DNA from 3 places in the Halomonas sp. McD50-4 genome. Region 1 is predicted to be linked to each of the others. Evidence: predicted binding sites of a transcription regulator. Region 1 holds the regulator's gene; each other region holds the start of a gene.

Region 1 (10,853 bases):
CATCACCACCCAGCGTGATGGCATGAGGTAGATTGAGCGCTTCTTGAGCGTTCAGCCCCCAATCACGCATGGCCGCCAGGGTGCGCGCGGTATAATGAATGATGGCCGCGCCACCGGGAGACCCCAGGCTCGCCACTAACTCGCCGCTTTCTTGATCGAAGACCAGCGTAGGACTCATGCTTGAGCGAGGACGTTTACCTGGCTCGACACGGTTGGCCACCGGCTGACCATCGATTTCTGGGGTAAAAGAGAAATCCGTCAGCTCATTGTTGAGCAAGTAGCCGCCCGGCAAATCGGTGCCGCCGTCCGCTAACAGCCGCGATCCAAAGGCCTGCTCGATGGTGGTCGTCATGGCAATCGCATTGCCGTCGGCATCGACGATACTGATATGACTCGTACCGTACTCAGGCTGTTCCGGCTGGCTGGCAAAGCTGACGGCCAGTTCCCCTGGGTTGCCCGGCTCGGCGCTCTCACCCATGCTCTCGTCGCCAATCAATTGGCTGCGCTTGTCCAGATAATCGGGTGCCAACATCAGTGACCAGTCACCGCCCGGCGCGTCGACGAAATCAGGATCTGCGATGTAACGTCCACGGTCAGCAAAGGCGAGTCGAGAAGCTTCCAAGAACTGATGCAACCAACCACTGCTGGTCACGCCATCCTCCAACGGCGCTTCGAGCAGCGGCTGCTGATCCATCATGCCCAGAATCTGCATGACGGTAAGATGACCAGATGAGGGCGGAGGAAAACCACATACTTCCCACTGCTGCCAGGGCGTACACAGCGGCTCACGCGCTAACGACTGATAACCGCTGATATCCTCCAGCGTCATGGTACCGGGCCGCACCGGGTGTGACTGCACTTGCTCTACCAAATCCTCCGCGACCGCTCCCTCATAGAATGCGGCGCTTCCCTCATCCGCGATACGGCGCAAAATGGCCGCCAACGCAGGATTTTTCAGGGAGGTGCCGACTTCAAGCGGTTCGCCCTCGGCGGTGTAATAAAATGCCCGAGCACGCTCGTTCTGTCGCAAGGCCTCGTCGTTGGCAAGACTGGTATGCAGTCGCTGACTGACGGCAAACCCCTCTTCTGCCAACGTGATGGCGGGTGTAAAAAGCTCTCGCCAAGGGAGCTGACCATGCTCAGCGTGGGCCTGCTCCAGCATGCGGACGGTACCCGGCACTCCCACGGAGAGACCACTGGCAACGGCGTCCATGAAGGGTAACGGCTCACCATTTTCCATGAACAGTTCGCCTGTCACCGTGGCAGGGGCCGTTTCACGCCCGTCATAAGCTTGCACGTCCGCCCCGTCAAAGTGCATTAGAAACGCCCCGCCGCCGATACCGCTGGACTGCGGCTCGACCAGCGTCAGTACCATTTGCACGGCGACTGCCGCATCAATGGCATTTCCTCCCGCCTTGAGCACTTGGTAGCCTGCATCGGTGGCCAACGGGTTGGCAGCGGCCACGGCAAAGGTCTCAGCTGCCCAGCCAGGTTTCTCTTCGAAACCCGATCCAACTTCTGGGGTAATAGAAGGGGTTTCGTAGCTAAACCCCCAACTCACCATGGGCACCAGCAGTAAACCAGTGAGTGAGAGAGCCCTTGTTGGACGCATCGCTTTTCTCCTTGAACCTTAGCGCAGACGTTAGCCACCCAGACGAAAGCGCCCGGTTGACATTCAAACAACAGCTTAGCCTATAAAACGAGGACGCCCGGCACAATGGCCGGGCGTAAAATAGCAAGCAGGCTAATTTCAAGATCGCAAGCTTAGGCGATGGTTTCCCCCGCTAGCATGAACCACGTTTCGAGCACGGCGTCAGGGTTGAGCGACACCGAATCGATCCCCTGCTCCATCAACCACTTGGCAAGATCTGGGTGGTCAGACGGCCCTTGGCCACAGATACCCACGTACTTACCTTTCTCCTTACAAGCTTTGATCGCCATGGCGAGCAGCTTTTTCACTGCAGGGTTACGCTCGTCGAACAAGTGCGCCACGATGCCTGAATCCCGATCCAAGCCCAGCGTTAACTGGGTAAGGTCATTCGAGCCAATGGAGAAGCCATCGAAATACTCGAGGAACTCGTCTGCCAATAGCGCGTTGGCGGGCAATTCACACATCATGATGACCTTCAAACCATCAGGGTGCTCATCACCGCCGCGGTGCAAACCGTTAGCCGCTAGCAGATCGACCACTTCACGCGCTTCATCCGTGGTACGGACGAACGGCACCATGATTTCGACGTTGGTCAGCCCCATGTCGTCACGCACACGTTTCAGCGCGCGACATTCGAGCTCGAAACAAGGACGAAATGCCTCGGAGATATAGCGAGAAGCCCCACGGAAACCCAGCATGGGGTTCTCTTCACCGGGCTCGTAGAGCTTACCGCCTATCAGGTTTTCATACTCGTTGGACTTAAAATCCGACAACCGAACGATCACGCGCTGCGGATGAAAAGCGGCAGCTAGCGTGGAAATTCCCTCCACCAGCTTATCGACGTAGAAGCTCACCGGATCGGCATAGCCAGCAGTACGTAGATCGATGACCTGCTGAAGATCCGCAGGCAGCGTATCGTACTCGAGCAGCGCTTTCGGATGCACGCCAATCATGCGGTTGATGATGAACTCCAGACGCGCCAAGCCGACACCGGCATGAGGCAGACTGGCAAAGCCAAACGCACGATCCGGATTACCCACGTTCATCATGATTTTGAAAGGGATTTCCGGCATCGAATCGACGCTGGACACATTACAATCAAAAGCCAATAGCCCTTCATAAACGTGGCCAGTATCACCCTCCGCACAGGAGACCGTCACGTCGATGCCCTCCTGCAGCTGCGTGGTAGCGTCACCACAGCCCACCACGGCCGGAATGCCCAATTCACGAGCGATAATCGCCGCGTGGCAGGTACGGCCGCCGCGGTTGGTCACGATGGCCGATGCGCGCTTCATGATCGGTTCCCAATCAGGGTCCGTCATGTCGGTCACTAGAATGTCGCCTTCCTGAATTTTGTCCATTTCGTCAGGGCTGAGAACGATCTTGACCGCCCCTCGCCCGATACGCTGACCGATGGCACGACCGGTAATCAGGGTGCGGCCTTTCTCACGCAATTGAAAGCGCTCGAGCTTGCCACCCTCTTGCTGAGACACCACGGTTTCAGGACGTGCTTGCACGATGTAGAGCTTGCCGTCGTCACCGTCCAGTGCCCACTCGATATCCATGGGGCGTTGGTAGTGCTGCTCGATGGTCACGGCCTGGCGCGCCAGATCCATGACCTGCTCATCATCAATACAAAAGCGACCGCGGTCTTTAAAGGGCACATCGACGGTTTCGACGGACTTACCGGCACTGGCATCTTGGCCGTAAACCATCTTGATCAACTTGGACCCTAACGTACGGCGCAGCACCGCCGGACGGCCGGCAGCCAGGGTGGGCTTGTGAACATAGAACTCGTCAGGATTGACGGCTCCCTGCACCACGGTTTCGCCCAGCCCCCATGAGGCCGTGACGAACACGGCATCACGGTAGCCCGACTCCGTATCGAGCGTGAACATCACCCCGGAAGCACCCGTTTCGGAACGCACCATCTTTTGGACGCCCGCTGACAGGGCCACGTTTTCGTGGGCATAGCCACGGTGCACGCGATAAGAGATCGCGCGATCATTGAAGAGCGAGGCAAACACTTCATGCACGGCGTGCTTGATGTTGGCAAAACCCTCGATGTTCAAGAAGGTTTCCTGCTGCCCTGCAAAGGAGGCATCGGGCAGATCTTCAGCCGTGGCAGAGCTGCGCACGGCCACTTTTAGGTTAGGATGCTGCGCCTGGAGTTGCTCATAGGCATCACGCAGGGATTTTTCGAAAGCGGGGGGCAGCGGTGTCTCGATGATCCATTGGCGGATCGTTTTACCAGCTTCAGCCAACGCTTTGACGTCGTCGACGTCTAGGCGAGCGAGCGTGTCATTGATGCGGTCGTTCAAGCCTTCATGGGACAGAAACTCACGATATGCGTGGGCCGTGGTCGCAAAACCGCCGGGCACCGTGACGCCAACACCCGACAAGTTGGAAATCATTTCGCCTAGCGAGGCATTTTTACCACCCACGCGTTCGACGTCTGCCATACCTAGCTGATCGAACCACAGAATGTACTCTTCCACGCAACCCCCTCGCTCTCAGACTCTGTTGCAACCCATCAGGGCGACACTGTTAGACGCTGACACCCTAGCATTGCGGGGCCCTATTCGCCATTGGTCTAACAGCGAAGGGAGTGGAGGATTTTTACAACAACGATCGAATATGGCTGTTTTATGTAGTGGCAAGAAGCATTGTGCTGATGGAAGAGGCAGCCCACAATAGACGCTTAACGCATCTCTAGCTGGCGGAACAGTTTATGAAACGAACGGCCTTTTTCATTTCCGATGGTACCGGCATTACCGCAGAGAGTTTGGGTCGCAGCTTGCTGGCCCAGTTCAGCGATGTCGAGATCAACATGCTGACCAAACCTTATATCGATACCGTGGAAAAAGCCCAAGCGCTGGCGGAGGTCATCGAGTCCACCGCTATCCGCGATGGTCATCGGCCAATCATCATCGATACCATCGTGGATCAAAACATCCGTAACGTCATTCGCCAGGCGTCGGGCTTCAAGGTCGATATTTTTTCGACGTTCCTGGAGCCGCTGGAGCAGGAGTTGGAAACCCACTCATCGTATAGCGTCGGGCGCACTCACTCCATTGGCAGCGACGACGTCTATATGGACCGTATCCACTCGGTACACTTTGCGCTCGATAACGACGATGGCGCACGCACCCATCAATACGACAAAGCCGACATCATTTTGGTCGGGGTGTCTCGCTGCGGCAAAACCCCGACGTCGCTATACCTAGCGCTTCAGTTCGGCATTCGCGCCGCCAACTATCCGCTGACCGAGGACGACCTCGACGAAGACGGTCACCTCAAGCTCCCCAAAGCCTTAGCTCCTCATCGACACAAACTGTTTGGTTTGACCATCGATGCCCGTCGGCTATCGGCCATTCGTAACGAGCGACGGCCCAACAGCCGCTACAGCTCAATGGATCAGTGTTTGCAGGAAGTAGAGCAGGCAGAATCGCTGTATCGAACCATGCACATTCCGTTCATCGATACGACGCGGTTTTCCGTGGAGGAGATTTCAACGCGAATGATTGCGGAGACCGGCCTAGCAAGGCGTTTCTCTCCTCGCTAGGCGCTGATGTGATTACATGCCCTTAGGCGCAAAAATCCCAGGGGCATTACGCCAATAGCCTTTGTAATCCATACCAAAACCGAAAACGTAGCGGTCGGCCACCTCCAAACTGCAGTAGTCGGCTTTCAGTCCCGGCACTGCTTTACGGTCATGCTGTTTATCGACCAATACCGCGGTCGTGACACTGGCGGCCTGTGCCTCTTTGCAGTATTCGAGAATAGCGGCCAGTGTCGCGCCTTCATCGAGAATATCATCGACGATGACGACGTGACGCCCCGCCATCGGCACCTCCGGAGAAACGCGCCAAAATAGCTCACCGCCGCGTAACTCGTTGCGATAACGGGTGGCGTGTAGATAGTCCACTTCCAATGGAAAGCCTAGACGTGTCAACAAGTGGCCCGTGGTAATGAGACCACCGTTCATGACACAGTAAAACACCGGCAGCTTGTCGCCCAAGTCACGCGTGATATCTTCGGCCATGCGATCCAACGCTCGCTCTACCTGCTCCTGTGAGATCAGGCAATCCGCGTTATCCATCAACTCACGCATGGAATCCAACGATTCAAGCGCTTCTTTATCCAACTTGGACATGCTCCATCTCCATAAAGACGTCTTAATAGATAACGGTATAAAATTAGTTCGCCAATGCTTCTAGCTTGGCATGAGTGCGCCGCCAGCGCCCAAGGGCAGCCAGGGCATCGATATCAGGTCTCGCACGGCCATAACGCAGTTTGGCAGGGCGTTTGTTCGACACCCCTTCACAGGCGTGGACGACCTCAAGAGCAGCGGCACGATCGTTACATATCAGCAGCATGTCGCAGCCAGCCGTCAAAGCTGCCTTGGCGCGCTCCGTGGGTCCACCGGCTTCATGCGCCCCGGTCATGCTCAAATCATCCGAGAAAATACACCCTTTGAAACCCAGCGATTCGCGTAGCATGCCCAGCCACGTCGGCGAAAACCCAGCGGGGCGTTTATCGAACGCCGAATAAATGACATGGGCTGGCATGACGCCGTTTAAAACGCCCGCAAGTTCACGAAACGGCACGAGATCGCGCGCTTTCAATTCGGCTAGCGGCCGGTCATCGACGGGTAGCGCCACGTGGGAGTCTGCCGCCACGCCCCCATGCCCGGGAAAGTGTTTACCCACAGCGGCCATGCCAGCCTCGTGCAAGCCCTCGATAAACGCATGGCCAAGTTTGGCTACGTGAAGAGGGTCACTGCTAAAGCTGCGCTCACCAATCACGCTGGATACGCCACTCTCAACGTCCAATACGGGGGCGAAGCTGATATCCAATCCGCAGGCGGCCATCTCCATGCCCAACAGCCAACCGGTATCTTTGGCAAGGCTCACACCCGCGACCGGATCGCTGGCGAACAGCTCACCCAGACGCGCCATAGCGGGTAGCCGGGTAACGCCCTGCTTGATTCGCTGGACACGCCCCCCCTCTTGGTCGATCCCCAGTAGCAAATCGCCTCTCACACGACGAATACTGTCGCACAGCTTGCGAACCTGATACGCGTCTTCGACGTTACGAGCAAACAGAATCACACCGCCTACGGCAGGATCTTTTAGCAGGCGCTTGTCAGCGTTGGTTAACTGTGGCCCTTCAAGGTCGAGCATGACCGGGCCAATGGGTTGCGTCATGATGGTGAGTCCAACAAAAAGGGCGCCATTCTAGACTAACCGCTTGGCGTGTCAAAATTCTGGCGCGACGTCCTGTGGGTGGGCTTAATGCAGCCAAACCGGCGTACCGGGCTGGGCGTGATCGAATAGGAAATGTAAATCGTGATTGCGCACGCGTATACAACCGTGTGAGGCTGGCGTGCCCATGGGCTGATCCTCTGGGGTGCCATGCAAGTATATGTAGCGCCGCTGGGAATCGACGTTTCTCCCGCGATTCACGCCGCGCTCCAAACCGCATAGCCAAAGTATCCGCGTCAGGATCCAGTCACGCTTGGGGAAGCTGGCCGCGAGAGTTGGCGAATAGACTTCGCCCGTCCACCGGCGACCCCGAAATACCGCGTTATCGGGACAGCCTTGGCCAATCGATGCGCGCACGTAGTGCCAGCCAAGCGGCGTTTGACCGCTGCCCTCTTCCTGCCCAACGCCTGCCAGCCCCGTCGAAATCGTACACTCATGCTGAATATCGTTACCTTGCCACCAGCAGAGTCTCTGACGCTGGGTATCGATCTCTATCCAACCACCGTGTGTAGGCGGCAGCTCAGCTAGCTTGGGCGTTTCCATGGTGACCCTCTTCAACCGCGGCGGGCAACGGCGCATTCATGGCGGCGACCACGACGGGCCGCAGGCGTCGTACCAGATCCCGCACCGTAACCTGTTCTTGGTAATCCTTGGCGGCGATATCGCGAAGGGCATCCAAGCCTGACAGCGTGAATATCACCGTTCCCAACATAAAGTGTAGCCGCCAGAAACGCTCAGCGTCCGGCAGGTCTGGGGTCGCTTGGCGCACCAGCTCGGTGAAGCGCGTAAACACGTCGCCATATTGCTGCTGAATATAACGCCTTAAATGCCCCTGAGCCTGGCTATACGCCAGGCCCAGGAGCCTCATGAACACTTTCAGGCTATTGCGTTCTGCCGGGACGGCCAACACCGTGGTCGCCATGGTCTCAAGCAGCACTTCCAAAGGAATCGGTTGGCCTTGATGGCGCGTCTCGAGTTCATCCAGTGCCGTATGAAAACGTGCCGAAAACGGATCGAGATAGCGGGCGAACACCGCTTGAATCAGTGCTTTTTTGGAACCAAAGTGGTAGTTGACGGCCGCCAAATTGACGCGTGCCTTGCTGGTGATATTGCGCAGCGACGTCTCGGCAAAGCCTCGCTCTGCAAATAGCACCTCTGCCGTGTCCAATATACGCGTTACCGTATCTGATTGGGCCATCTCGCCCTCCAAAAAACAGGTGTTTTAAACAACGTTGCATACTATGACATATGTCTGACAGGCTCAATCACTTATCCAGTTCGCCAACGGTCCATGGGCGGCACCTTCTTTACCTAGCTTTCAAAGCACTCGTTTACACTGGCGTTGGTCATGGACCATGTACTGGACAGAGCAACATACTGTATACTTAAACACATACTGATTAAGCCGACATGTAGCTACTGTCTTTTCACTGTTTTGGAGTTTGGTATGTCTCGTCCACTCACAGCACGTCAGCAGCACGTATTTGATTTCATCGTCAAAACCATGGGTGACCTGGGGTACCCGCCAACGCGCGCTGAAATCGCCAAGGCGCTGGGGTTCCGCTCTCCAAATGCTGCCGAGGAGCATTTGCGTGCGCTCGAGCGTAAAGGCGCCATACGCATCATTCGAAATACGTCGCGGGGAATTCGGCTACCGAACCAGGAGGCGCTGGAACCTAGCGAAGTGCCAGCAACGACAACGGCCGCCTCCGAGCCTGTACCCAATGGGCTACCCGTGATTGGCGAAGTTGCCGCCGGTAGTCCAATCTTGGCTGCCGAACACATAGACCGCTACTGCCCGCTTCCAGCCGAGTATTTTACGCCCAAAGCCGATTACCTATTACGTGTACGCGGCCTCTCCATGAAAGATGTCGGCATTTTGGAAGGCGACCTTCTGGCCGTTCATCGCACTGATCGCGTACGCGATGGCCAGATCGTCGTAGCACGGTTAGAAGACGAAGTGACGGTCAAGCGTTTTAAACGCCAGGGCCATCAAGTCACGTTGATCGCCGAGAATGCCGACTTCCCACCGATCGAGATCGATCTGCGCACCCAGCAACTGGATATCGAGGGTGTCGGCGTCGGCGTTATTCGGGGCGGAAACGGACAAGCGCTCGGCTGAACTGAGGCCGTGGTCAGACCCGTTACACGAAGTGTATTTACTGTGAGTCGATGTAACGGTGGTCATTGAAGGTGGCCACCCAACTTGGGTGGTAGACTAGCAAGATGCTGAGCAGCATCCCGGTGATGAAGGCTTCCGACGGCATCAGCAGCGGTAAAAAGCGGGCATACTCTTGAGCGAGATATACGGCCTCAGGGTCCGTGCCCGCCAATATGATGAGCGCCACCGCGACAAGCCCGCCACCTAACGTCGACAGCGCTGCGCCGAAAAATCCGCAGGCGAATAAGAACACCATCAAATTATCCGGCAGGCGGCGATCCACCAGACGCCACACGATGCCTGTCACCATAGCAGGCACGATGCCAGTCACCAGTACGTTCGCCCCAAGAAGGTTCCACTCGTTACGTCCAATCGCTACCATGGCAGCGTTGATCATTACGTTGCTCAGCAGCGCTAACGGCATTTTAAAGACCAGCGTCATTAACACCGTAAATACTAGGTGAAGCGTCAACCAATCCACTGCTTGAGCGCGAAGCTGCCAAAACAGCATGACGACAAGCGTCGCGGCCAACCATCGATGTTGGAGCGCGTTATCTTCGAGCAACGGTTGCCAAGGGCGCAGCCAAATGCACCAGCCCACCATGCCCAATGACAACAACCACGTCATCACCAGCGCCCATGGTGCCAATACGCTCTGTGCAAACGACATAGCGCCCCCGGTAGATTAACTAAAGACGACCGTTTTATTGCCGTGAATGAGCACACGATCTTCCAAGTGCCAGCGTAAACCACGCGCCAACACCGCTTTTTCAACGTCGCGACCGAAGCGAACGAGATCGGTCGGCGTGTGGCAATGGCTGACCCGATGTATGTCCTGCTCGATGATCGGGCCCGCGTCCAGCTCTTCGGTGACGTAATGGCAGGTCGCACCGATCAGCTTCACACCGCGCTCATAAGCTTGATGATACGGCTTGGCACCCGCGAACGACGGCAGGAAACTGTGGTGGATATTGATGACTCGGCCCGCATAGCGTTCGCAAAGGGAAGGCGGCAGTATTTGCATGTAGCGCGCCAGCACCACACAGTCGGCGCGGGCCGCATCTATCTGCTCTTGCACTTGATCGAATGCCCGCTGCTTGTTGGTAGGATCGACCGGTACGTGATGATAGGGAATACCGTACCACTCCGTGAGTGAACGCATATCGTCATGGTTAGAAATGACGCCCACGATATCGCAATCCAGCTCGCCTGCTTGCCAGCGATACAGCAAGTCGACCAAGCAGTGAGACTCTCTAGACACCATGAGCACCACACGGCGACGCTTTTGCGTATCTACCAACGACCACTGCATATCGAATTCGGCGGCGACGGGCTCGAACGCCGTGCGCAACGCTTCCGCCGACATACCCAGTGAGTCCGCCAGAATTTCATAGCGCATGAAAAAGCGACCAGTCTCTAAATCAGAGTGCTGGCTTGCTTCGGTAATGGAACCACCCTGCTGAGCAATAAAGCTTGAGACACGCGCCACAATGCCCACCTGATCGGGGCAGGAAACAACTAAACGGTAATAATGAGACATCACAGACACTCTTAACGTATTTAACGGCACGCTCGCCAAGCACCTGCCTAACGGCAGATAAACGCTTTAGCCGCATTAGTGTAACGTAAGCAAGATAAGGAAGCACCGCGGTCTGGTGCCGCGATGATTGTTACCCGCCCCCCGCATCCCGTATAGTTAAGACATTACTTTCTAGGCTTTTCATAACTGATGCATCCATCACGCGTTCAACTTCGTCCCCGTCGCCGCCCGCCC
Region 2 (10,853 bases), on a different contig from region 1:
TCGCTCCGGTTTGAATGATGTGACGACGTCCGCAGTCGACATACCCGTTTATTTCATGCGTAACCGTCACTTTTGTATAGATTTAAGTTTTCAACGTCGTGACGTCGTGGCCAGTGAGCCCTAGCTTCATTGGCTTGATTAACTTATCTGACCTGCAGTAATTCATTCCACTGCGTCGTATACCTTGGTGTACGACGCTCACTACGCAACGACCAGGCGTTTCCTTTTCGGGGCAGGCCCAGCTGTACCGTCCCCTTGCCCAGCTCACGGTTGAGCTTGTCCATCGTCGCCATCAATCGTTCGCTACGTTTGGTTTCTTCGTCGGTCTGAGGGGTGTCAGTGAGGGTGAGCTGTCGATTAGCTTTAGGCGATAGATCAAGCAGCATGAGACCCACTTTGTGGTAGGCGTATCCTTTTCGCCAGAGACGACGCAAACCCTGCACCGCAGCGGCGATGATCTCACGACTATCATCAGTCGGCCGTTCCAGAGAAATGACCACACGTTGACGATATTGAGGTAAATCCGTGCGAAACGAGTTGGTGCGGATAAACACCATGACGGCGCTGGTAACGCTTTGCTGCTTGCGAAGCTTTTCGCCCGCCCTGGCAGCATGATGCCGTAGCGCCTCCCTTAACTGATGGGGATCGTCGGTAAGCCGCCCAAACGAACGAGACACCATGATCTGTTGTTTAGGCTGGCTCATGTCATCTAGCTGAATGGAGGGCTGCCCCCGCAACTCCCAGACAATGCGCTCCTGCACCACACTAAAGTGCCGACGGATATGTTTCGGATCTGCCTCTCGCAGATCCCAGGCAGTTTCAATGCCCATGACGCGTAATCGCTCACCGGTGCGGCGTGCAACGCCCCATAGGTCGGTGACTGGCAACTGATTCAACAACGCTTTAGTAGACGCACTTTCTGTAAGCAACGTGCATACGCCTTGGTCTCTATATGCAGGGTGTTTTTTAGCGGCATGATTGGCGACCTTGGCTAACACCCGTGTCGGTGCAAACCCCACTGAGACGGGAATACCTGTCCACTGCTTCACGGTATCCCGCAACGCTTGGCCTCGATGTTCCAAGGTATCTACCTCAAACCCCTGAAACCCAACAAAGCTTTCGTCGATGGAGTACACCTCTACATGGGGTGAAAACTCGCCCAGCACCTCGGTTACTCGTTGGGACATATCACCATACAACGCATAGTTGCTGGATAGCAGGACAGTTTGGCGGCGCACTTCGGGTGTTAACAGATGCATGGCAGCCCCCATTTCAACACCCAGCGCTTTTAATTCGTTAGAGCGCGCGACGACGCAACCATCATTATTAGATAGTACCCCTACAGGACGACCTTCCAGTGATGGGTTGAAGACCCGTTCGCAAGAGACATAGAAATTGTTGCAGTCGATCAGGGCCATCATTGCAGCGTTGCCCCTGGAAAGCTGTGAAGCACATGAGTCACTACGCCCCAGACATGCGACTCACGAGCATCTAGGGGAATGGGAGGGTAAGCAGGATTACTTGCCCGGAGATAAGTCCGCTGCCCTACTCGCTCAAGGCGCTTTACTGTGAGCTCACCATCAACACAAATGACGATAATGCGCCCTGGTAAGGCTTCGAGGCTGCGATCCACCACCAGCAAATCCCCATGGTGAATCCCGTCACCAATCATGGAGTCTCCTTCAGAACGTACGAAATACGTTGCTGCAGGCCGTTTCACCACATAACGGTGTAGATCAAGATCGGTATCCAAGTGGTCATCTGCGGGCGAAGGAAAGCCTGCGCGAACGGCACAGGTATAGAGCGGTAAGGACTGCGACGTCGTCAAAGCGTCTGCTTGTCCCAGTAATGTCACTGATAACGTCATGGGCACCTCCATTGATAGCTGTATATAAAAACAGTATCTGTAAAGTGCTCAATTAACGCAATACCTCATCGGCGTATCCCAACCAATTTCAGACCTATATCACTCCTATGCATCCACCCCACTGGAACCTTTTCCGCTGCATAGGAGCTTCAATATGCCCCCACCCTGTAAACACTGTGCATCAACACGCACGCTGAACCTGGAGACTGCCCAACGCGTGAGCGTGGTAGGCAGCACATTGATCGGCGGTGCTATTGGCGCATGGCGAGCGACAGCCATCCCCGGCCCACTGCCGCTAACTGTGACTCGCTTTCCATTAGCAAAACTGCCTGCCGCCATGATGGGTGCCGTGGCCGGAGGTCAAACCGGCTCACGCATGGCCACCTCGCTGTTTGAGCAGTGGCTGCCAGTTGGCAGCGGGACACCGTGGTTATGCTTTTCGTGCGGCTGCACCTACCGCGACGCCTACCCGCCTTTAGCACCTAACGCTTAATCCATCGTTATTCGCCCTGTGTGGGGCGAATGATCCGCTTATTCACTTTCTCGCGCTGGCATCTGATCGGCGCTTTTTTTATGTCTGGAGAATGACTCATGGCACATCTCGTTGAACACATGGCCTACGTTGGCGATACCCCTTGGCATGGTTTGGGGCAACAGCTGTCTCGTCATCAACCGCTGGAAGTTTGGCAGCAACAGGCCGGTATGAACTGGCATATTGAAGAAGCACCGGTACGCTTTATTGCCGAAGGGGCTAGCCACCTGGGCAGCATTCACTCCTTCCCTGAGCAAAAAGTGCTCTACCGCTCAGATACCAAAGCACCGCTGTCGGTGGTGTCACAGCGCTATAAGGTGGTGCAGCCCGAAGAGATTTTGGAGTTTTACCGTGACCTGACCGAGTACGCCGGGTATGAGCTAGAAACCGCTGGCGTGCTCAAAGGCGGACGTAAGTTCTGGGCGTTGGCCCGCAGCGGCTTAAGCACGTCGCTAAAAGGTCAGGATGAGGTCAATGACTACCTGCTGTTGGCCACTTCCTGCGATGGCTCTCTCGCCACCATGGCCACGCCCACCACGGTGCGGGTGGTGTGCAACAACACGCTGCAAATTGCCGTCGATGGCACGTCGCAAGCGGTGAAGGTGCCCCACCGTTCAGAGTTTGATCCCCGCGCTGTCAAACGCCAGCTGGGTATCTCGGTGTCGCAATGGAATGACTTCATGTACCGCATGAAAGCCTTAGCCGAGCGGAAAATTGATCACCGTGAAGCGCAACACTACTTCCAAGCGGTGATGTGCGGCGTGGAGACGCCGTTAGACGATCCTTCCAAACTGCCCAACTACCGAGCGCTCAACAAGGTACAGAAGCTCTACCAAGGCGAAGGGCGTGGCGCTCACTTGGTGACCGCAAAGAACACGGCCTGGGGCTTGCTCAATGCCGTGACCGAATACGTCGATCATGAAAAACGCGCACGCAGTAACGATACCCGCATGGACTCTGCCTGGTTCGGACAAGGCGCACAGCTGAAGCAGGAAGCGCTCAACGCGGCGCTGGCCTTGGTCAGCTAACTCTTAACGGCGTCGCCACCACGTTACTTGCTGATCTACCTCACTAACGTCACCCCATAGACGCCCAGCTCTTAACCGGCTGGGCGTTTTTTTGTTTGGAGGCCTATATGGCACTGCTACACCACGACCTCGACTTAGCTCTTACCCAGCTCACAGAACGCCTTCTGACCCAAGACCAAACCCAGGCAACTACCTATGTCATGGCGAAAGGCCAGTTTTACCGCGCGGAGCTTCGGCTTGTGCCGGTATCTCCCGATGATCTGCCCACCGATATTTAACTCCCATACCGTTTTTAAGGAGAGCCGTCATGGCGAACAAGACACAGATGGTCACTCAAGAGGCATCGTCTCTCCAGGCGGTGCCGCCTACTTCTTCTTCATCAACCACTGAAAGTACCGCCATTATCCAGGTGATCGAGCGCGCGGCGCTTAACCCTGACGTCGATATCGACAAGATGGAGCGCCTGTTGCAAATGCAGGAACGGGTGATGGACCGTCAGGCCATGATGGCCTACAGCGCGGCCATGGCAGCGATGCAGACCGAGTTGCCCAGCATTGAAGAGCGTGGCCAAACCAACAACGGTTGCTATGCCACGCTGGAAGACATTGTCGATACCGTGCGGCCCATCCTGCAAAAACACGGCTTCGCAGTGAGCTTTCGTATTCAGACCCAGGAACGCGGTATCCAAGTAACGGGCGTGCTGATGCACAAGGACGGCCATCGGGAAGAGACCAGCATGCTATTGCCTGCGGATATGAGCGGTAACAAGAATGCCGTTCAGGCATTTGGTTCGTCCACCAGCTACGGCAAGCGCTACGTACTGTGCGCATTGCTTAACATCACCACACGCGGGCAAGACGATAACGGTCAGACCAGCACACGTGCAGCCGTGAAGAGGGTCACGGCCTTCCAGGCGGGGCAGATTCAGCGTTTGATCAGCCAATGCCCAGCTACTACCCAAGAGTGGTTCAGCGGCAAATACGGTGCTGCGGTTCAGGTGCCTCAGGCGGACTTCGACAAGCTCCGCGCATCCCTCACCAAGCGAGTCGTGAAATAGCGGCTCAGACCGACCACTCATCGCCTACAGGAGGCGTGTATGCAGATACTCACCATGCCACAAGGCTCGCCCGAGTGGCTGGCGGCGCGTCTTGGGCGCGTCACCATGTCAGAACTCAAGGCATTGCTGGTGAATGGTAAAGGGCCTGGTGGGTTGGGTACCGGAGCCATTACCTACATGCACCAGTTGATCGGCGAGCGTATGACCGGCGAGTTAGCCGAGCCGTTTCAAGGCAATGCCCACACCAAGCGGGGGCAGGAACTAGAGAGCGTCGCCCGCTCGCTGTATCGCGATATGACCGGCGCACCGAAGCCTAGAGAAGTGGGCCTGATCCTCAATCACAACGTGGGCTACTCACCGGATAGTCTGATTGGCAAAAACGGATTGCTGGAGATTAAGACCAAGCTGCCCAAGTTCCAAATTGAGGTGCTGCTCAGCGGGGAAATTCCCGACGAGCACATGCCCCAATGCCAAGGAGGGCTCTGGGTCAGCGAACGAGAATGGATCGACTTTGTGAGCTACTGGCCCGGAATGCCGCTGTTTGTGAAACGCGCTTACCGAGACGAGGCTCTGATCCGCACGATTGCCGAGCGGGTTGATGCCTTTCATGAGGAAATGGAGCGACGCATCAGCCAAGTGATGGCGGCGTGACTTGCCCGCTGAACCACAATACACATCCACTATTAACGACATAGATGCCGGGGCCACCACCCCGGCATCTTTATTTTTTGGAGGTCATCATGCCCCATAGCAAACTCAAAGCCGGTGAAGTGGCAGGCACCTACTTAGTCACGTCACCGGTCACGGAAACTGACATCATCACCATGGCCAAGCGCTTCGCACGCCGCAAGCTCGCCAAAGGCCGCAAGATTACTCAGCCTTCGCAAGCGTTTGAGCATCTGCAGCTGTTGCTTCAGGACTATGAGTATGAGGTGTTCAGCGTGCTGTTCCTCGACAGCCAGCACCGCGTCATCCGCTTTGAAGAGCTGTTTCGCGGCACTATTGATTCAGCCAGCGTGTATCCACGGGAAGTGCTGAAAGCAGCGCTCGCTTACAACGCTGCCGCTGTGATCCTCGTTCATAACCACCCTAGTGGCGATCCTGAGCCTAGTGATGCGGATCGACGTATTACCGAGCGACTGAAGGAAGCGCTTGGACTGATGGATATTCGGGTGATTGATCATGTGGTGGTGGGTAGTGATGGGTGTAAGTCGTTTGCTGAGATGGGGTGTTTGTAAGTGGATGCTGATATAAAATGAAGCTGCCATCATGGCAGCTCCATCCGTCAAACTGACTTTATTTTTTCGTTACTTCAGCAAACAGCCAAGAGCGGATGTTAAAGAGTTTTCAGATTAATGATGTTCACAACATCTATTCCATGCCCCCTTCCCTAAAACGCGGAGCGTGGCGGGCTGGGAATATCAGTTTCCGTCCTTGAATTTTGCTTTGCAATTGCCGCTCATGCACATGGTACAGTAGTGTTCTCTATCCTCATGCTGGGTACCCTCAGCGATGATAATGCCGCAGCCGTTGCAGAACAGGGTGCCAATCCCGTCTTCGAATTTCACAATTGCATGTTCATAATCCATAAAGTTCTCCGCGAAGACCCCATCCTGCAAGAACGGGTAGTAATAGCTTGTCAGCAAAAGCCGACCTTTATCTGATATTTCCTTCGATGGCGCTATCAGGCGTCAGTTCAATTTCCTCTCGACCATCAGGTTGATACAGATAATAACAACACACCTAAACAGCACAGGCTAAGCAATTCTCCCCCTGGCACCAGATGCATTCAGTGCCATGATTCTCGGATATGCAACTCTGCATCACCAAAGTTGGCTTGGCCACTATCGGCCAGGAGCAGACGTTCAAAGTCGCTAAGAAGGCTGGGACACTGCGCTATTATTGTAGCGATACTAGGCCTACTAAGATTTTCTGCCGAATCCTGGAATGGACACCCATGCAATCAAATGACCACAAACATCCAGATGCTGTGCTAGATCCCGCGCAACTTAAACGGATCGAATCTGTACACAAGGGGTTTCTCTATCAGCATCTTTACGCTGTGGGCTGTCTGTTCTTAGCTCAGTCCTCTGGGGTGAACGAGGTGCTGGTCGAGCGGGATGAAGACGTAGAGCTCAGCACTGATTCCGGTCGGATCTACGTTCAGGTTAAGACCCGCTCCCGCCCCCTTATGCCGGGCGACACTGCAGGCGCATTGGGGCGCTTCGAGCTGATCCGGCAGGAGCATGGACCAGGGCGGCGTGCTGGAAAGCCTCAGTTCATTATTGTTGCTAATCAGCCGCTCGGGGAAACGCTTCAGACTGAGGTAGACGAGAACAAGACTGCTTCGGACTTGATCTACCTCCATCCTGAGTCAAAAGCTTCGCGCCCAGGTTGCCTTCCGCCTGCGTGGGCGACTGTAGAAGAGGCGGCCCAGTGGTGTGTGGCACAAGCTGAGAAGCTGAATTTTTCACTCCTGTCACCTTCCGCTCTGACCTGGAAAATGGCGGGATTGGTGATGCTGGCGTCCGCTGCCGGTAATGGCAATTCTAGGCACGTGTTCCGCACTTCAGAGTTGCCGGGCCTTTTTGAGCAATTGATTGTGCAGTTGCAAGACTTTCCCACACCGCCAGCCTCATATAGGCCGCAACAGAACGAGCCTAAACTCGCTTCGGAAGAGCGGGTTCGCATCATTTGTGGATTGTCTGGCGCAGGGAAAACTACATGGGCTGCTCATGCTGCACTGCATAGCCCTGAACCATGTGCCTACTACGATGTGGGTGACCTACCTGGGCCCGCTATTGCAAGCTCCATCGTGCGGGAGCTTGCTTCGAAGTATTCCAAGCGAGACCCGGAAGGTATCCGAAAAATTCTCTTGCCCGGTGCTAGCGGCTACGAGGTAATTCGGGCGTTCGATCGATTTATGGAGCAAGCTGAGGCTCCATTAGTGGTGGTTGTCGACAATGCCCATCGCATTCCCGTCGCGAATCTGCGAGATCTCCTGAACGCGACTCGCCACATCTGTTTCATTCTTCTATGTCAGCCTCATGAGAATGTCCGGGAGCTCGAGGCGGTCATGACGTTGCGACGCGAGACACTGCTCGGGTGGGATCTCGATACCGTGGCTCGGGTGGCTAGTGGTGCAGGCGCGTTCGGTAGTGCTCAGACATTCGAACAGCTTCGGATTTACTCAGGCGGGCTCCCCCTATACGTCGACAGCGCCATTACGGTTGCCATGTCGGAATACGGCGGAGACATCGAGGCGCTCTGCGCCGATCTCGGCCAGCAATCGAACGTAGTGGAAACGGCTCAAGAGGTCATCCTGGCTCGTGTTTACGATGGTTATGACCAAGTTACCCAAAACGCCCTAGCTATCGTCAGCCTTGCTGATACAGGGCTCACGCATGAAGAAGTGGTTCGTCTGCTATCGGCCACGCTCAAACTGTCACAGGGCGGCGCAGCTGCAGCCATCAAGAAGATCCAAGCCACAGGGACAGTTGAAGTTTTTGGTGCCAAAACACTCAAAGTCCATGATGCCGTCCGTGCTCTAGGCCTACGTCACTTGGAGCTCATGGGTGAGCCCGTGATCAGTACTGCACTGGTGACGTTGAAGGAGCTGCTGATCGAGAGCCTGGAGAAAAACCGTAACACCTCGCGATTTTCACTTCTTACCCGGGTATTCATCAGGCTCAACGACGTGATGACCCTCATTGGGCTGGCAGGCGAGGAACTGTTCTACGAGATGGGGATATCCGTGGATATCACCTCAAGCTTGAAGCGCGCGCTTGAGGCTGGTGATCTGAATCCCCACCAGGCTTTCTGGGCGCTTGATGGGCTTGTGTTTTCCTACATGCGCGAAGGGCGCTTCGCTGAAGTGGCTAATTCCTTGCTCGCAATGGAGCAGCTTCTCAATGAGCACGGATTTGAGTTTCGTGAGCAGGTCACATGGGCGATGAGAAAAATACTGTTTGCCTCAGACCAAGGCCGTGAGGACGAAGTGCGGCAGGCAGTAGCGTACGCCACGCCCAAAATCCCTGACGCTGATCACCAACGTGTATTTGATTACAACCACGCGATCGCTCTGTGGAAGTTGAAGCGCCACAAGCAAGCTGAAGCACTGTGCAAGAAAGTAGCTGATGAATACTTTGAAATTCTGGGGCTGACACCTCAGGAAGTCATGGGCAAGAATCCAGATGTCCTCTGGAAGGTAGTCAAGCGACCACCTGACGTCCATGAGCACATCAAGCATCTTGCCGATGCTCTAGAGGTGTATGCCAAGGCCCGCGAGGATCAGGGGCTGCCTGCGCCCTTTCAACGAATCCACGCCATGAAATTCTTTCAAATGGTTGAGGGCTACGAGTCAGTTGTCCGCGTGGGTCAAGATTTGGCGGATGTGTTTGTGGACATCAAGGATTTCGAGGGTGCCAAAGAAGTCATGGAGCAGCATATTCTGCCGGTCGTTGCCCAAGCAGGCCTTATGGCCCGAATGGTTCAAGTCAGGAGTCAGTATGCGGTGATCTTGGCTTGGTGCGGTGACCACCGGGGGGCTATTACCGAACTTAGACGCTTGGATCCTTATCTGGAGGGATTGGAGGAGGACCAGAGGCTCGAGTTCGAGGGTCAAACTGCTTTAATTGCCAGCATCATCAGCGAAGCCAGGCGTGTGATGGATAGGCAAACGATGGGGGGTGTGGCTCGGAATGAACGGTGCCCTTGTGGATCTGGGCTGAAATTTAAAAAGTGTCACGGAGCGTTTGGTCCGAGCTATAGCGACGTGTCTTCATAGCAGGATTTGGGGACAGAGCACGGTACTGAATTTAGTTGACCGGCCACTCTCTGGCCAACCGCTGCCACGCGAAGGTCTGCAATGGGTCGTTCAGGTACCATGCTCGGATACTAGATCGGACCCTCGTAGCTACCCTGGCCTCTAAACTATCCATCAGCGTTCAGTCGCTCTTCGACTTCCTTGACAAATGGCGATGGCATATTCGCCGCGTACATCATATGTAGTTCCTGTTTAGCGCGCGTAAAACCTACATAGAATAGTCGCCGCCACTCGACGAGACGCTGGTTACTTTCGTTATGCCATGGGATGGTTCCATCGTTCATACCGAACATGATAACAACCACGAATTCACGGCCCTTCGCACTATGGAGAGTTGAAAGGCTAATACAGTTCTTGCCCTCGCTCCTTCCTGCAAACTGCCCCAAGGTCATTTCTGCGCAATCGCCATCGGGAGCGGCACGGTCGATAAAAGCACCGAGGGTCTCACCCTCGTCCTGCAACGTGCAGCCCCCCTCGATCAGTTCCGCGATCGCTTCCCGTCGTATTTCGTTAAGCCACCAATGTAGTAGAACGGTACTGTCCCGTCGTTCCCATAGCGTCTTTAGCAGCCGCCGCTGAAATAAAAGGACATCACCTTCCGCAGTCAAGGATTCTGAAAAAATGCGCTGCCCATCATTCATCAGGGTCCTGAACCGCGGCGTGCCGGTACGCCAACCTCCGCAACACCACTCGGCACATTGTTCCAGCCAGCGCATCAGGCGACTAGAGCGAGGGTAAAGAGAATTCTTATCAGTTCTTATCGTCGGCAGACCGTAGTTCTGCGCGGCGCTCGCCACTGCATCGCCTATAGGTGCCGACGGGTAAAGAATTGCGATATCCGCGAGCCGCAAATCGGGCAGGCGCTCCCTAATATCGGGAAGCAGCGACGAAAAGAGGTCGTCTGCCTGTTGGTCGCGGTTCCCTGTTCGGGGATGGAAGTGTATCGTTCCTTCATTCGCCCCTTCAGCAGCTTCATAGTCGCGATCCTCGCCGAGAGCGTAACGCGAGCCGGTCACGATCCGGGACCCGCAACGATAGTTCAAACGTAGGTGGACAGTCTCAACATCGTCGCGTCGTGAAAGTTGCTGAAGCAGGTCCGGGCGTGCCCCATTGAACCCGTAGATCGACTGATCCGGGTCACCAACGGCGAACAGGCGCATCCCAGCACTAAAGCAGAGCCCCAAAACCATGCGGTGCAACGCACGCCCCAAGTCTTGATACTCGTCGACGACCAAAACCGGATACTTCGCAAGAAGCGCGCGTTGAAGCCACTCATTGGCGCGCAGCGCCCGCAAGGCCAGCAGGGGCATGTCGTCAAAATCGATGCGCCCCATGGCCCGCAACTCGTCCTCAAAGGCCTCAACAAGGGCCGCCAATACAGGGTCGCGCTCACGCCACTGGGGACTATTTCGGTTCAGGATCGCTCGGCGGTAATTACCCATTCTGAAGTCCCACGTCTGCGGGTTATCAGGGCCGTCGATGACGCTTCTGTAGGCGCGTTCAAGCGCGCGGGCCCGCTCACTTTGCGTCGCGACGCTGAAATC
Region 3 (10,853 bases), on a different contig from region 1:
TTGGTCAGTGCCGTTCGATAACTACGTTGCCAATCTTCACCGCGATGAAATGGTAGTCCCTGCTAAGTCGGCCAACCTGCTGCGTGAGCTGCCCGACCGTGGCTTGCCCATGCCCGATGTGCCGTTGCCTCAGTTTCCCCAACTGGGCAATAGCGACGTGGTGCAGGTGCTGAACGATCTGCGCAACGAAAACAAGCAGCTACGCCAAGACCTCAACCGCCTATTGGGCGACGTTAAGGCCAATACGGCCAACACGGCAAACGCTGTTGCCAGCAGCGCGACCCGCGCCGAACAGCAGCGCGCCGCCCAACTGGACGAACAGCGCGCCGCCACCAGCGCGGCCCGTGTGAAAGGGCGCACCGTATGAACGATACGCAGTATGAAAACTGGCTAGCCGACTTATCAGCTAGCCGCATTGTGCTAGCTGAGCTTCACCATTCTGGGGGCGTTGAATACGTGGCTACCGCGCCGTTTATCTCACGCCCCACCGACCAAGCGCCCAACCGGCCTTATAACGACATTCTGGTAAAGGCCGTCGATATAAGCACCCGCATAGATGGCTTGGTGGGCTTTGGGCAGGTGGAGCTATTAGACGATGGGGAGTTGACGCACTGGGTGGCATACGCGTGGCAGGGCCACCCCATCAAACTGTTTTTCGGAGGGCCTGATTGGCCACTGGATGACTTTAGGCTGCTGGCGCAAGGCCGCAACGGCGGGATCAGTGACGCACGCCGGGGCGTGCTTTCGTTCGTGATGGAAGACGAAAGTAGCGTATTTGATGACCCGATAGACACCGGGGAGCTACCCGACGAAGCAGGCCCGGTGCCGCTGGCGCTGGGCAGCGTGTACAACGCCCCGGCCTACCTACTCACCCCTGACCCCTACGCCTTTAAAGCCTCTTACCTGCCGGTGACGGCGCTAAACCCGAAGGATAACGGCAACCCGGTTACGCACACCCAGCAGCTAGCGGCGGGCGCGTTCGTGTTGCCTAACGCCCTGGTGGGTACGCTCACTGTGGATATTGAAGAGCAGCACAACACGCCCGCCCTGGTGTGCCAGTGGGTGGCCGATTACTACGGCGTCCCGTTGGGAAGCATCGAGCTACCCAGCTACACCGTGGGCCTCTACTACAACGGGGAGGTAACCGGGCGGCAGATTTTAGAGGAGCTGTGCGAAGGGTTGGGGGCTTACTGGTTTTTGGATCAGTTGGGGCGCTTAGAAGTGCGGCAGCACCAAGCCGCCACGGCCCCGGAGATAACGCTGGTGAGCGACGAGATTAAACGCGACGGCATACGCCTAGCGGAAACCCAAGCGCCGTGGCGGGGGCTAACGCTGCGTTTCCGGCGTAACTATTCACCGCTGAGTACCGTGGCGGGGAGCATCGACGAAACCCAGCCCAGCGAAGCCGCACGGCTGCGCAACGAATGGCGCGAAAGCCGCGCCACGCAGAGCGTTAGCGCGTACCCGCTGGCGGTGCGTGCCGAGCGTAACAGCGTGATTCAAAACGCCAGCCATGCCGCTACCGAGCGCGACCGCTTGCTAGCCCTGCGCAGCGTGCGCCGTGAGGTGTGGGCGCTCGAAACCTACCTGCCGCCCGCACGGGTGGGAATGGCGATAGCGGTAGACCACCCCCGTTTAACGGGTCGCGTGGGCCGGGTGATCAGTAACAGCCTATCGCCCACGCGGGGCGTCAATAACTTGGAGGTGTGGCTTTGAAACCACTGCGCATGATCATCGACAACGCGCACGACGTGGCCACGCTGACGGCTACCAGCGAAGCGATGCAGGTAGCCAACACGCAGCGCAGCGGTCGCTCTTACGCGTGGCGCTCAGAAAACCTAGCGCCGCAGGTGATAGAGGGCACGCTGGCCACCGCCCGGTTTTTATCAGCACTGGTGCTGTACGACCACAACCTAACAGCAGGTGGCACGGTGCGTATTGAGTACCTGCTGAATGATGAGGTGCGTTACGACAGCGGCCCCATGCCCGCCGCGTCGATTATCCCGCTCGGGATTTGGCGGGCGGGTATCGACCCATGGGGCGCGCAAGACGTGTCAGAGCTACCGATAAGGCACTTTGTCGCCTGGATGCCCAGCACGCTCACTAACAGATACCGCGTTACGATTACCGACCCCAACCCCCCCGTGGGCTATATGCAGATTGGGCGCATTGTAACCGGCTCTTACTACTCCCCGCCGGAAGAAATGAACCTAAGCTTTGGCGTTAACCTCAAGTGGGAAGATTTAGGCGAGCATAGCCGTACGGAATCCGGCTCACTGCGCACCATTGGTGAGGGCGAAGCGCGACTATTAACGTTTAATTTTTCCCACCTAACCCAACAAGAGCTAACGCGCCTAAGCCGTGAGTTGCTGCGTGTGAAAAAGCGCACTGACATTTATATCAACGTCTACCCCGAAGCGGGCGGCATGTTAGAGGCCGAACACGCCTTTATAGCCCGCCGGGCTGACAGCTACCAACACACGCATACGCGAGTTAATAACTTTGAAGTGCCCGGCGCTTTTATGGAGGTTTAAATGTCTGTTCCTAATGTAGCTGTTCAAAACTGGACACAATACAACTTTGAAGATGGCGACACTAACGAAGTTATTACAAAGCAGAATGGGTTTAATGATTCGTTAGCGCTGTTTCAAACGTCTATTAACAACATGATTGCCGCGCTTAATGATGATGTGGTGTTTGTAAATCAGGCGCGTGAAGAGTTAAACGCGGATAACATCGTTCATGCGCCGGGTAGTGGGCTGCCTAATCAGGCGGGTAGCGCTTATTCTAAGGATGTGACTACCAGCGCTACAGATACGACAGAAGAGCGGCTTTTGAAAGTAGGTGATGGCGGGGTTCTTGGCGGTGATGCGCCTTCGTCAGGTAACGCTAGCGCTGTGAGAAACGGTGGCTTTTATGAGGTGGATATAAATGCCATTGGCTTTCCTCACGCTAGCAGCTTGCTTTTTGCTGCAAGGAGAACGGCCAGCTTAGGCGTAAACAGAGTGGCCGAAATATTCATTGCTGCAAATGGCCCCGAGCCCGTACCTAAAATAGCATTTAGAGGCGGTGACCCTGCTGTTTTAAAGTTTACAGATATTTACCATAATAAAAATATAGTTGGCATTGTTTCTCAAGAGGGCGGCGTACCTACTGGAGCTATTTTTCAAAAAGATAGCAATAGTTTTGGGTCTTGGGAAAAGCATGCAGATGGCACTTTAAAAATGCATGTGAACGCTGCTTTCGCTGGTGTTTCAATTACAAACTCTGATGGTGGGTGGTTTAGAAGTAATGATAATCAAATTATTTTGCCATTAGGTACGTCTGAGTTTATTGGCCCTGGAACAACTTTTTCAATATCTCTCCAAAGTGGTGCTGGGGAAATGCTTGCTTGCACAATAGGCAGGACTAGAAGGTCTGGTAGCAGCCTCTTTTTCACATTACTTAAAGGTGTTTCTACCCCTAGTGTAGATTTTGAGGTCACTGCAACGGTCCATAGCCGCTGGTATTAATAGGAGATAATCATGCAACTTAAATTCCTAGCAGGCGCTGGCCCTGCCGAATACGCGATTAACGGCGCGGTTATCAACGGCCTCGACGTTTCCCCCTTCACCGAGGGCGCGCAGTTTGTGGGCGACGACCAGACGCAGGCGGCGGGCATCTTCGATATGTTTTGGCAAGAGGGGGAGCTGCACGTCGTTCTAGCGCAGCCGACCCAAACCACCGGCATTCCATGGGGTGCCCGTGAGGCCGGGTGGGTAGACGCCGCCGCGTACGACCCCCAGGCCCGCTATGTGCAGGCCACCAACCCCCAAGCGCTGGCGCTGCTGGAAAGCGGCCAAGCCAAGTATTGGCGCGACCCCGACACGGGCGCATGGACAGTGCGCATGATCGAAGCCCCAGAGCAGGAGCCCACCCAATGAGCGAGCAAGCCCAAGCCCCGGCGTGGCTGCGTCTACCCAAAACCCCCGCCGAGCTGTTGGCCGATGCCCAGGCCGCGAAGATCCGCGAGATCAACGCCGCCTACACTGAGCAGGTACGCCCGCTGGTGCGCGACTACCCAGAAATTGAGCAACAAACATGGGTAGCGCAAAACACCGAAGCGGGCGAATACCTGGCTTGGCACGCAAGCCAGCAAGGCGACGCCCCGGCCACGCCGGTACTCGATGCCATTCTGCTAGGCCGCAACGGCGACGGCGGCAGCGAAACGCTTTACCAGCTCAGCCTAGCCGTGCGCGACAACGCGGAGCGATTCACCCAGGCCCAGCAGCTCACCGGGCGGCGGCAGCGGCTGGTGAAGCAAGTGCGGGCGGCTGAAACGGAGGAAGCGGCGAACGCTATCGAATGGTAGGGCGTTAACGCGTAAACGCACACGGGCCGCACTTAAGCGGTTTTTTGGTTTAAATTAACGCCCCTTAGGGGCGTTTTATCCAAGTTTTGAAGGTTTTAAGAGTTTTTTTAATTCTTGAATGTAGCTGCAGAACATGGCGATATAGATGGGAAGAGGAATGCGAAAGCTCTTGTTGAGAAATTTCTACTAATTCTTTTAGTAGTTGCTTGTTTTTTAATGTATCTTCTTCTGCAAGCTCTTCACTAGATAGCTCGGGAAGTAAGTGCGAGTCGTCATAAAGATAAGTTTCAATTTTATTGATGGCTTTTTCGCTAAGGAATATGTAATGACTGTCGGTGGTTTTTTCAACATCTATTTTTGCAGCTTTTGACTCATCTAATAGTACCGAGAGGATGCTTTCGTAGTCACCGTTGTCTCTAGACTCATACATTTCCTGGAATGTCTCGGAATATCTTATTGATTTCTTTATACCGCTAATTACTTCTGCATAAGCTGATGCCTTTCTATCCCAAGCCCTTTCGTCGCGGTATCTCCGCGAGGCGAATATAGTAGTTAAAAAAGAGGATAAAAAGGCAGCAATTATCGCCGCGACTATAGACCACATGCTTGTTTCTCTCTCGGCTATAATTAATGTTTAAGATATTGCATTAGCAAGCTCATCCCACCGCGTAGTATACCTAGGCGTTCGGTTCTCGCAACGCAGCTCCCAAGCATTTGCCTTCCTCGGCATTCCCAGCCGCACCGTATTTTTCCCATGCTCGCGGTTCAGCTTATCCAGTGTGGCCATCAGCTTTTCATTGCGTTCTCGTTTCTCATCGCTTTGCTGTTCACCCAGTAGCCCAAGCTGCTCATTGTGGTGATCGCAAAGATCCATAAGCATCACCCCGCATTTTTGATACCAAATACCACTTTTAAAGATCTGCTCCAGTCCGGCCATCGCAGCCCGTACCAGATCGCGGCTGTCACACGTGGCGTAGGGCAGGGGAATAACGATGCTCTTGCTGTAGCTGGGTAGGTCCTGTCGAAAGCGATTCGTGCGCACGAACACCATGATGGCCTGTGCTAGCCCTTGTTGTTTACGCAGCTTCTCACCAGCGCGGCTAGCGTGGGTGCGGATCGCTTCGCGTAAGTCAGTTTTATTCTGAGCGAGGCGCCCAAACGACCGGCTGACCATGATCTGCTTTTTCGGCTGCTCCATGTCATCCAGCGGGATGCAGTCTTCACCGCGGAGCTCATAAACGATGCGCTCCATGACCACATTGAAATGCTTTCGCAGATGCTTGGGGCTGGCCTCTCGTAGCTGCCACGCCGTTTCGATGCCGAGTGTGCGCAAACGTGCAGCGCTTCGGCCCGCTACGCCCCATATCTCGGTCACCGGCAACTGCTGCAAAAATGCCCGTGTGTCGTCGCTGCCTGGTTCCATCATCATCACGCCATCAAATCCTGGCTCTTTCTTCGCCCGATGGTTAGCGATCTTCGCCAGTGTTTTGGAAGTGCTGAGGCCCACGCTAACGGGTATGCCGGCATCACGGCGCACCTGATAGCGCATCGCTTGGCAGCGGTCGATTAGTGTGTCAGGCGGGAAACCTTCAAACGACAAGAAAGACTCATCGATTGAGTACACATCCACGTGAGGTGTGTGCTGACTCAGCACATCGGTGACGCGTCGGCTCATATCGCCATAGAGAGCGTAGTTCGAGCTCAGCAGCGTGCATTGCTTGCGCACATGAGGCTCGATCTGATGGGCGGGGGCGCCCATCGCTACACCGAGGTCCTTGATCTCTTGAGAGCGCGCCACGACACAGCCATCGTTGTTCGACAGCACGCCCACCGGTCGACCTTCAAGCTTGGGATTAAAGACCCGCTCGCAGCTTACGTAGAAGTTGTTGCAGTCGACGAGGGCGATCATACGGTGAAGCCTGGGGCCAACGCGTGGATGTTGTGCGTAACGACGCCCCAAACCTGGCATTCTCGTCCATCAAGTGGGATAGGGCGAAACTCAGGGTTAGCCGCAAACAAGTAGTGGCGGTTGCCCATTACGCTGTAGCGCTTGCAGGTCAGCTCACCGTCTACGCTCATGATGACGATATGGCCCGGCTTGGGTTCTATCGATCGATCGACAATCAGTAGGTCGCCGTCATAGATCCCCACGCCTTCCATTGATGTACCCTTGGCGCGCAGAAAATAGGTAGCGCTTGGATGCTGAATCAGGTGCTCTACTAGGTCGAGCTCGCCTTCAAGGTAGTCGTCTGCAGGTGAGGGAAACCCGGTGCGCACTTCGCCCGCAGCCAACGGCAGCTTTACTGGCGGGGCCATAGTATCGACGCGGCCGATGATGGTCAGGTGAATGCTCATGCCATCGACTCCTCTGGATTCCAGCGCAGGCGCACATGCTCGGCTGTATCGTCGAGGGGGATCATGGTCACGTTCTCGACGGTGCCCAAGTCCTCGAGCAATTTTGCCCAGTCTTCTGCCGCGTCATCGGGCTGGCGCTTAATCTCGACACACTGCTTTGATTGAGCCCCAGGGCTGCCAATCTGGCGTTTCACTCGCTCCACAAGGGCTTGGTAGGTTTTCGTTGACATAAGCGCCTCCTTAAATACATGGTCATATATACAGTGTTTAGGCGCGAGTATATCCAGTCATCGGGAGGGGCGTCCAGAGCCATTAAGATGGGGATGGTCGCAATTTGGTCGCAGACTGCATGCGACCAATGCGCTTTGTGTAACAGGTGTAAGCCGCTAAGCGGTTGATTGTTCAGCAAAGCCTTGTGCAAGCGCGGCCGTGCCTGGGTGGGGAAGCGGATTCAAAATCCGCCGCCTTTACGGGTGTGCCAGTTCGAGTCTGGCCACCGGCACCAAGATCAAAGGCCTAGCGTTTATCGCTAGGCCTTTTTTTGTGCCTGCCTCTCAAGCCGTGCTGATGTTTTTGCCCGCGATGCTCATCTCTAATCCCGGGAAGAACGGGATTACCCCGCCTTTTTGCAGGTTTATTTCCTGCTTTTTTATGAAATACTCGGATCAATTTTTTTATGGCTGCTCGTCATCCACGACGGATGAGAGCGCTAAGGCGGCCAACGCCAGACTTACATAAAAACGTTTGGCGCAACGCGCTTGCGAATCTTTAGTGGAGATGTGCTCAATGGCGAAGTCATCAGCCGATATGCTTAAGTCAACGCGGCCCGGAGTTATGAGTGGCCATCTGCTCAACGGTGTCAGGGTCAGCCATCAAGAAGCCCAAAGCGACTGGGACTCACTGGCCAATAAGCGTGACGACGTAGTGCGTATCGACGTTCCGGCTGATCCTCAAGAGCGCATGGCCTTCGTTCGTCGCTGGATGGCCAACAACCAAAAAGCATTGAAGCAAGGGGGGATGGCCGCGACGTTGGTACTGCCGTTAATCGCACAGCAGGCGCTGGCCGACCAAATGGTCGCCGTCAATGATCTACAAGGGGTGGCGGAAGTGATTCGCCAACCTAACGGTAGTCTAACGCTCATCATGAACAGCGGTCAGCGTATCGACATGGCCGCCGCGGATGTGGCGCTGGAAAACGGCCGTGTCGTCGTCGATATCGATTCGCTGATGGAGCTACTGGGCAATGATAGCGGTCTTCTCGTCCCGCTTAGCCAGCTTCCTGACGTACAAACCTGGGAGCTGTTGCCCGACGGCAATGTCTTGATCACCCGTCCCGACGGCACGCAAATGGTCATCGAGCGCGGCGCGCTGGTCCAGCAGGGCGATCTATTTCTCATCAGCCCTAGCAATGCCCTTCAACAAGGCATTGCCAGCGGCGAAGATTTCGGCAACTTATTATTCGTGCCGAGCGCGTCTTTCGCCAATCAGCCGTCGAGCACCAGCAGTTTCCCGAGTACCGCAAGCAGTAGTAGCGAGCCAGTCAGCTCGTTTGGTGATATTCCCCCCTGGCTGTATGTCGGCGGCGGCGCCATTGCGGTAGGGGCTGCCGCTGCGGGCGGTGGAGGCGGCGGTGGCGGTAGTGATGGTGGTCCTGCCACCATCAGCGGCTATGTGGTCGATGGGTATATTTCCGGGGCCACCGTGACGCGTGCCGTCAACTCGAATCAAGTCACCACGAATGACGATGGCTTCTTTAGTGGTTTGCAGGGCAGCGGTATCTTGACTGCCACTGGTGGTGTAGATATCTCCACAGGGTTGCCGTTTACCGGCGTATTACGGGCACCAGAAGATGCGACGGTGATTACCCCGTTGACCACCCTGATGGTGCAGCTCTCGCAACAGTTCGGCTTGAACGATGCTGATGCCCAAACGGCGATCAAAACGGCGCTTGGCCTCGACCAGCGAATCGATCTGATGACGACAGATCCGTTGGCAGAGGCATCGCCTAATCTGGATCTGCTCATTGCGGGTGTCAAAGTGGCGAGCCTGTTGGCCATGGCGGCCACGGCAGGGATTAGCAGTGCCGATGCGCTCTCGCGGCTGGGAACTGCCTTCAATCAAGCGAGCGACGCTGGCCGGGAGTTGACCAATCAGGAAATGGCCGATGCGTTGGGCCTTCCTTCCATTGCTGGCCAAGTAAAGCAGGCACTGGACGCCATCGATAACGCCAGTGACGGCCTTAATATCGATGCCTATCGAGACGGCAACAATAACCCGCTTCGGGACGCGCAGAGAGATGCTCAAGACCCGAATAGCGACCTTTCCGACACGATCGGTACCCGTGCTGAGGTACCTTATCTAACGCTACAACAAGCAGTGGCGCTGGCGGCCAATGACGAACTGCCAGCGAACTACTTGATCAACCCCAATCAGCCGTTTGCGGCAGGCACGTTGGGGTTGACGGCTGCAGGCAACCAGCTGGCGCTGGTCGAAACCGTGCTGGCGGGCGACTTCGATGTGGCGACTGCCCCCATTGCATTAGGCGATATTTATACGTGGTCGATTCGCGCGGATGCCGAAGATGTGTTGGTGAGCGGTGGTCTAGGTCGCCCTGAGGTCGTTGGGGCGCAAAGCGTGACGCTCACCAACACCACCATCCGTCCGGATCAGTTCGCTGATCTCAATACCTTGGATAATTTCGATCTGGGCAGCACGGTCGTGCCGTACACGTTGGAACAAGCGTTGGCGACCGACGTAATGCCTGCTAACTACACGCTCAACCCAAGTAGGCCTTTCTCCGCGGGTGACTTAACCGTGCGCGAGGCTGCTGAGTTGATCGATAGCACGCGTGTGCTACTGGATCTCGCCCAAAACACTGACAGCGACAATCTCACCCGTGATCTGCTCCTAGAGTGGAATATCGTCGATAGCCTTGCCACGATTTTAGGAACGCCCTCCGCACGCCCGCAAATCGCCGAAGCCAATAACATCAGCGTGACGGAAGCGATCATTACCCCTGCGCAGTTCGTACAGCTCAATGCGTTGCCTAACTTCGTGCTCGGCGAGACCGAGGTCGATTACACGCTGGCCGAAGCGCTGGCTGCCGATCCTCTCGCCAGCAACTACATCATCGATCTTCAGGCAGTGCTGAACGCAGGCACGGTCACCGTGGACGAAGCGGAAACCGAATTTGCCAACGTTAGTCGGGTACTGGAAGGAGCTAACAACCAGCCGCCGCTTACGCTGTTCGAGTGGGTCATTCGCGATGACGTTGGTTTGATAATCGCTGATTTAGACCAAGGCCACGTGATCGAAGCCAACCAAGTATCAGCGAAAGATCGAGTGATCACGTCCGCTCAATTCGACCAGCTTAACACGCTGGACAACTTCGAGCTGGGTACGACCATCGTTCGTTATACCCTTGAAAATGCCGTCAATGCCGATGAATTGGCCGCCAATTACGAAATTGATACCGGCATCGTCTTCGAGGCAGGCGATCTTGGCCTCAATGCCGCTGAGTCAAGATTGGCGGATGTTGAGCGTATTTTAGATGGTGCTAGCAATACACCTACGGATACTCCCGACGCCGATGAGTTATTCAATTGGACGGTCGTCGATAGCGCTTCCACGATTTTAGAAGCGGGTAACGTTCCCCACCTCACTCGAGCGGATGCGGTCAACGTCAGGGACGAAATCATCACGATTGCGCAGTTCGAAGCGCTAAGCGCGGCAAATTTCAACTACGTTCGCCTCGGTGAGCTAGTGAAATACACGCTGGCTAACGCCATCTCAGTCATCGATGATGGCGATGGTCCGCTCGTCGACAGCTACGTGATCGACCTAGAAACAGCGTTCGACGCCGTATGGACAGTCGACCAAGGAGCGAGCTATTTCGCCATTATCGCGGGTGCAGAGAATCGCGATGCGCTGATCCGCAGCGATGTCGTGGTATGGCAGATCGAAGACAACATTGGCAACTTGATCAATGGGATTAGTAACGAAAACCCGGATGATAATGCGTTTGACGACGATGCCATTGTGAATGCTGAAACGGTGCGTGTGAAAGATGCTACGACCATCACTCAAGCTCAGTACGAAGAGCTGCTAGATGCTTTGAACGATGCACTGCGCTTAGATGCAGGTGAGG

Evidence for each region. Region 1 encodes LexA, which represses DNA repair genes until DNA is damaged. Its sites were predicted from a motif close to TACTGTNTANNTANACAGTA; they were not measured.
Region 2: umuD (translesion error-prone DNA polymerase V autoproteolytic subunit) is a predicted target of LexA. The motif match lies at 1,884-1,903, and genes of this name have one in related genera.
Region 3: MHM85_RS07355 (DUF1654 domain-containing protein) is a predicted target of LexA. The motif match lies at 6,953-6,972, and genes of this name have one in related genera.

What each region holds. Positions count from the first base shown of each region.
Region 1 covers NZ_JAKRFG010000010.1:121,114-131,966, reverse strand. The annotation lists gene ggt (gamma-glutamyltransferase) at 1-1,612, opposite strand, end outside; gene ppsA (phosphoenolpyruvate synthase) at 1,765-4,149, opposite strand; gene MHM85_RS13135 (pyruvate, water dikinase regulatory protein) at 4,383-5,216, shown strand; gene MHM85_RS13130 (hypoxanthine-guanine phosphoribosyltransferase) at 5,229-5,807, opposite strand; gene nagZ (beta-N-acetylhexosaminidase) at 5,851-6,861, opposite strand; gene MHM85_RS13120 (L,D-transpeptidase) at 6,946-7,461, opposite strand; gene MHM85_RS13115 (TetR/AcrR family transcriptional regulator) at 7,439-8,116, opposite strand; gene lexA (transcriptional repressor LexA) at 8,366-9,040, shown strand; gene MHM85_RS13105 (energy-coupling factor ABC transporter permease) at 9,078-9,749, opposite strand; gene purU (formyltetrahydrofolate deformylase) at 9,765-10,619, opposite strand.
Region 2 covers NZ_JAKRFG010000012.1:9,588-20,440, forward strand. The annotation lists gene MHM85_RS14155 (Y-family DNA polymerase) at 144-1,421, opposite strand; gene umuD (translesion error-prone DNA polymerase V autoproteolytic subunit) at 1,418-1,867, opposite strand; gene MHM85_RS14165 (hypothetical protein) at 2,022-2,360, shown strand; gene MHM85_RS14170 (DUF932 domain-containing protein) at 2,459-3,427, shown strand; gene MHM85_RS14175 (hypothetical protein) at 3,535-3,705, shown strand; gene MHM85_RS14180 (ERF family protein) at 3,735-4,484, shown strand; gene MHM85_RS14185 (lambda exonuclease family protein) at 4,524-5,135, shown strand; gene radC (DNA repair protein RadC) at 5,225-5,722, shown strand; gene MHM85_RS14195 (hypothetical protein) at 5,906-6,073, opposite strand; gene MHM85_RS14200 (SEC-C metal-binding domain-containing protein) at 6,295-9,270, shown strand; gene MHM85_RS14205 (ATP-dependent helicase) at 9,417-10,853, opposite strand, start outside.
Region 3 covers NZ_JAKRFG010000004.1:252,034-262,886, forward strand. The annotation lists gene MHM85_RS07310 (EF-hand domain-containing protein) at 1-367, shown strand, start outside; gene MHM85_RS07315 (hypothetical protein) at 364-1,716, shown strand; gene MHM85_RS07320 (hypothetical protein) at 1,713-2,534, shown strand; gene MHM85_RS07325 (hypothetical protein) at 2,535-3,512, shown strand; gene MHM85_RS07330 (hypothetical protein) at 3,525-3,923, shown strand; gene MHM85_RS07335 (hypothetical protein) at 3,920-4,351, shown strand; gene MHM85_RS07340 (hypothetical protein) at 4,416-4,955, opposite strand; gene MHM85_RS07345 (Y-family DNA polymerase) at 4,986-6,260, opposite strand; gene umuD (translesion error-prone DNA polymerase V autoproteolytic subunit) at 6,257-6,706, opposite strand; gene MHM85_RS07355 (DUF1654 domain-containing protein) at 6,703-6,936, opposite strand; tRNA gene MHM85_RS07360 (tRNA-Leu) at 7,133-7,211, shown strand; gene MHM85_RS07365 (calcium-binding protein) at 7,493-10,853, shown strand, end outside.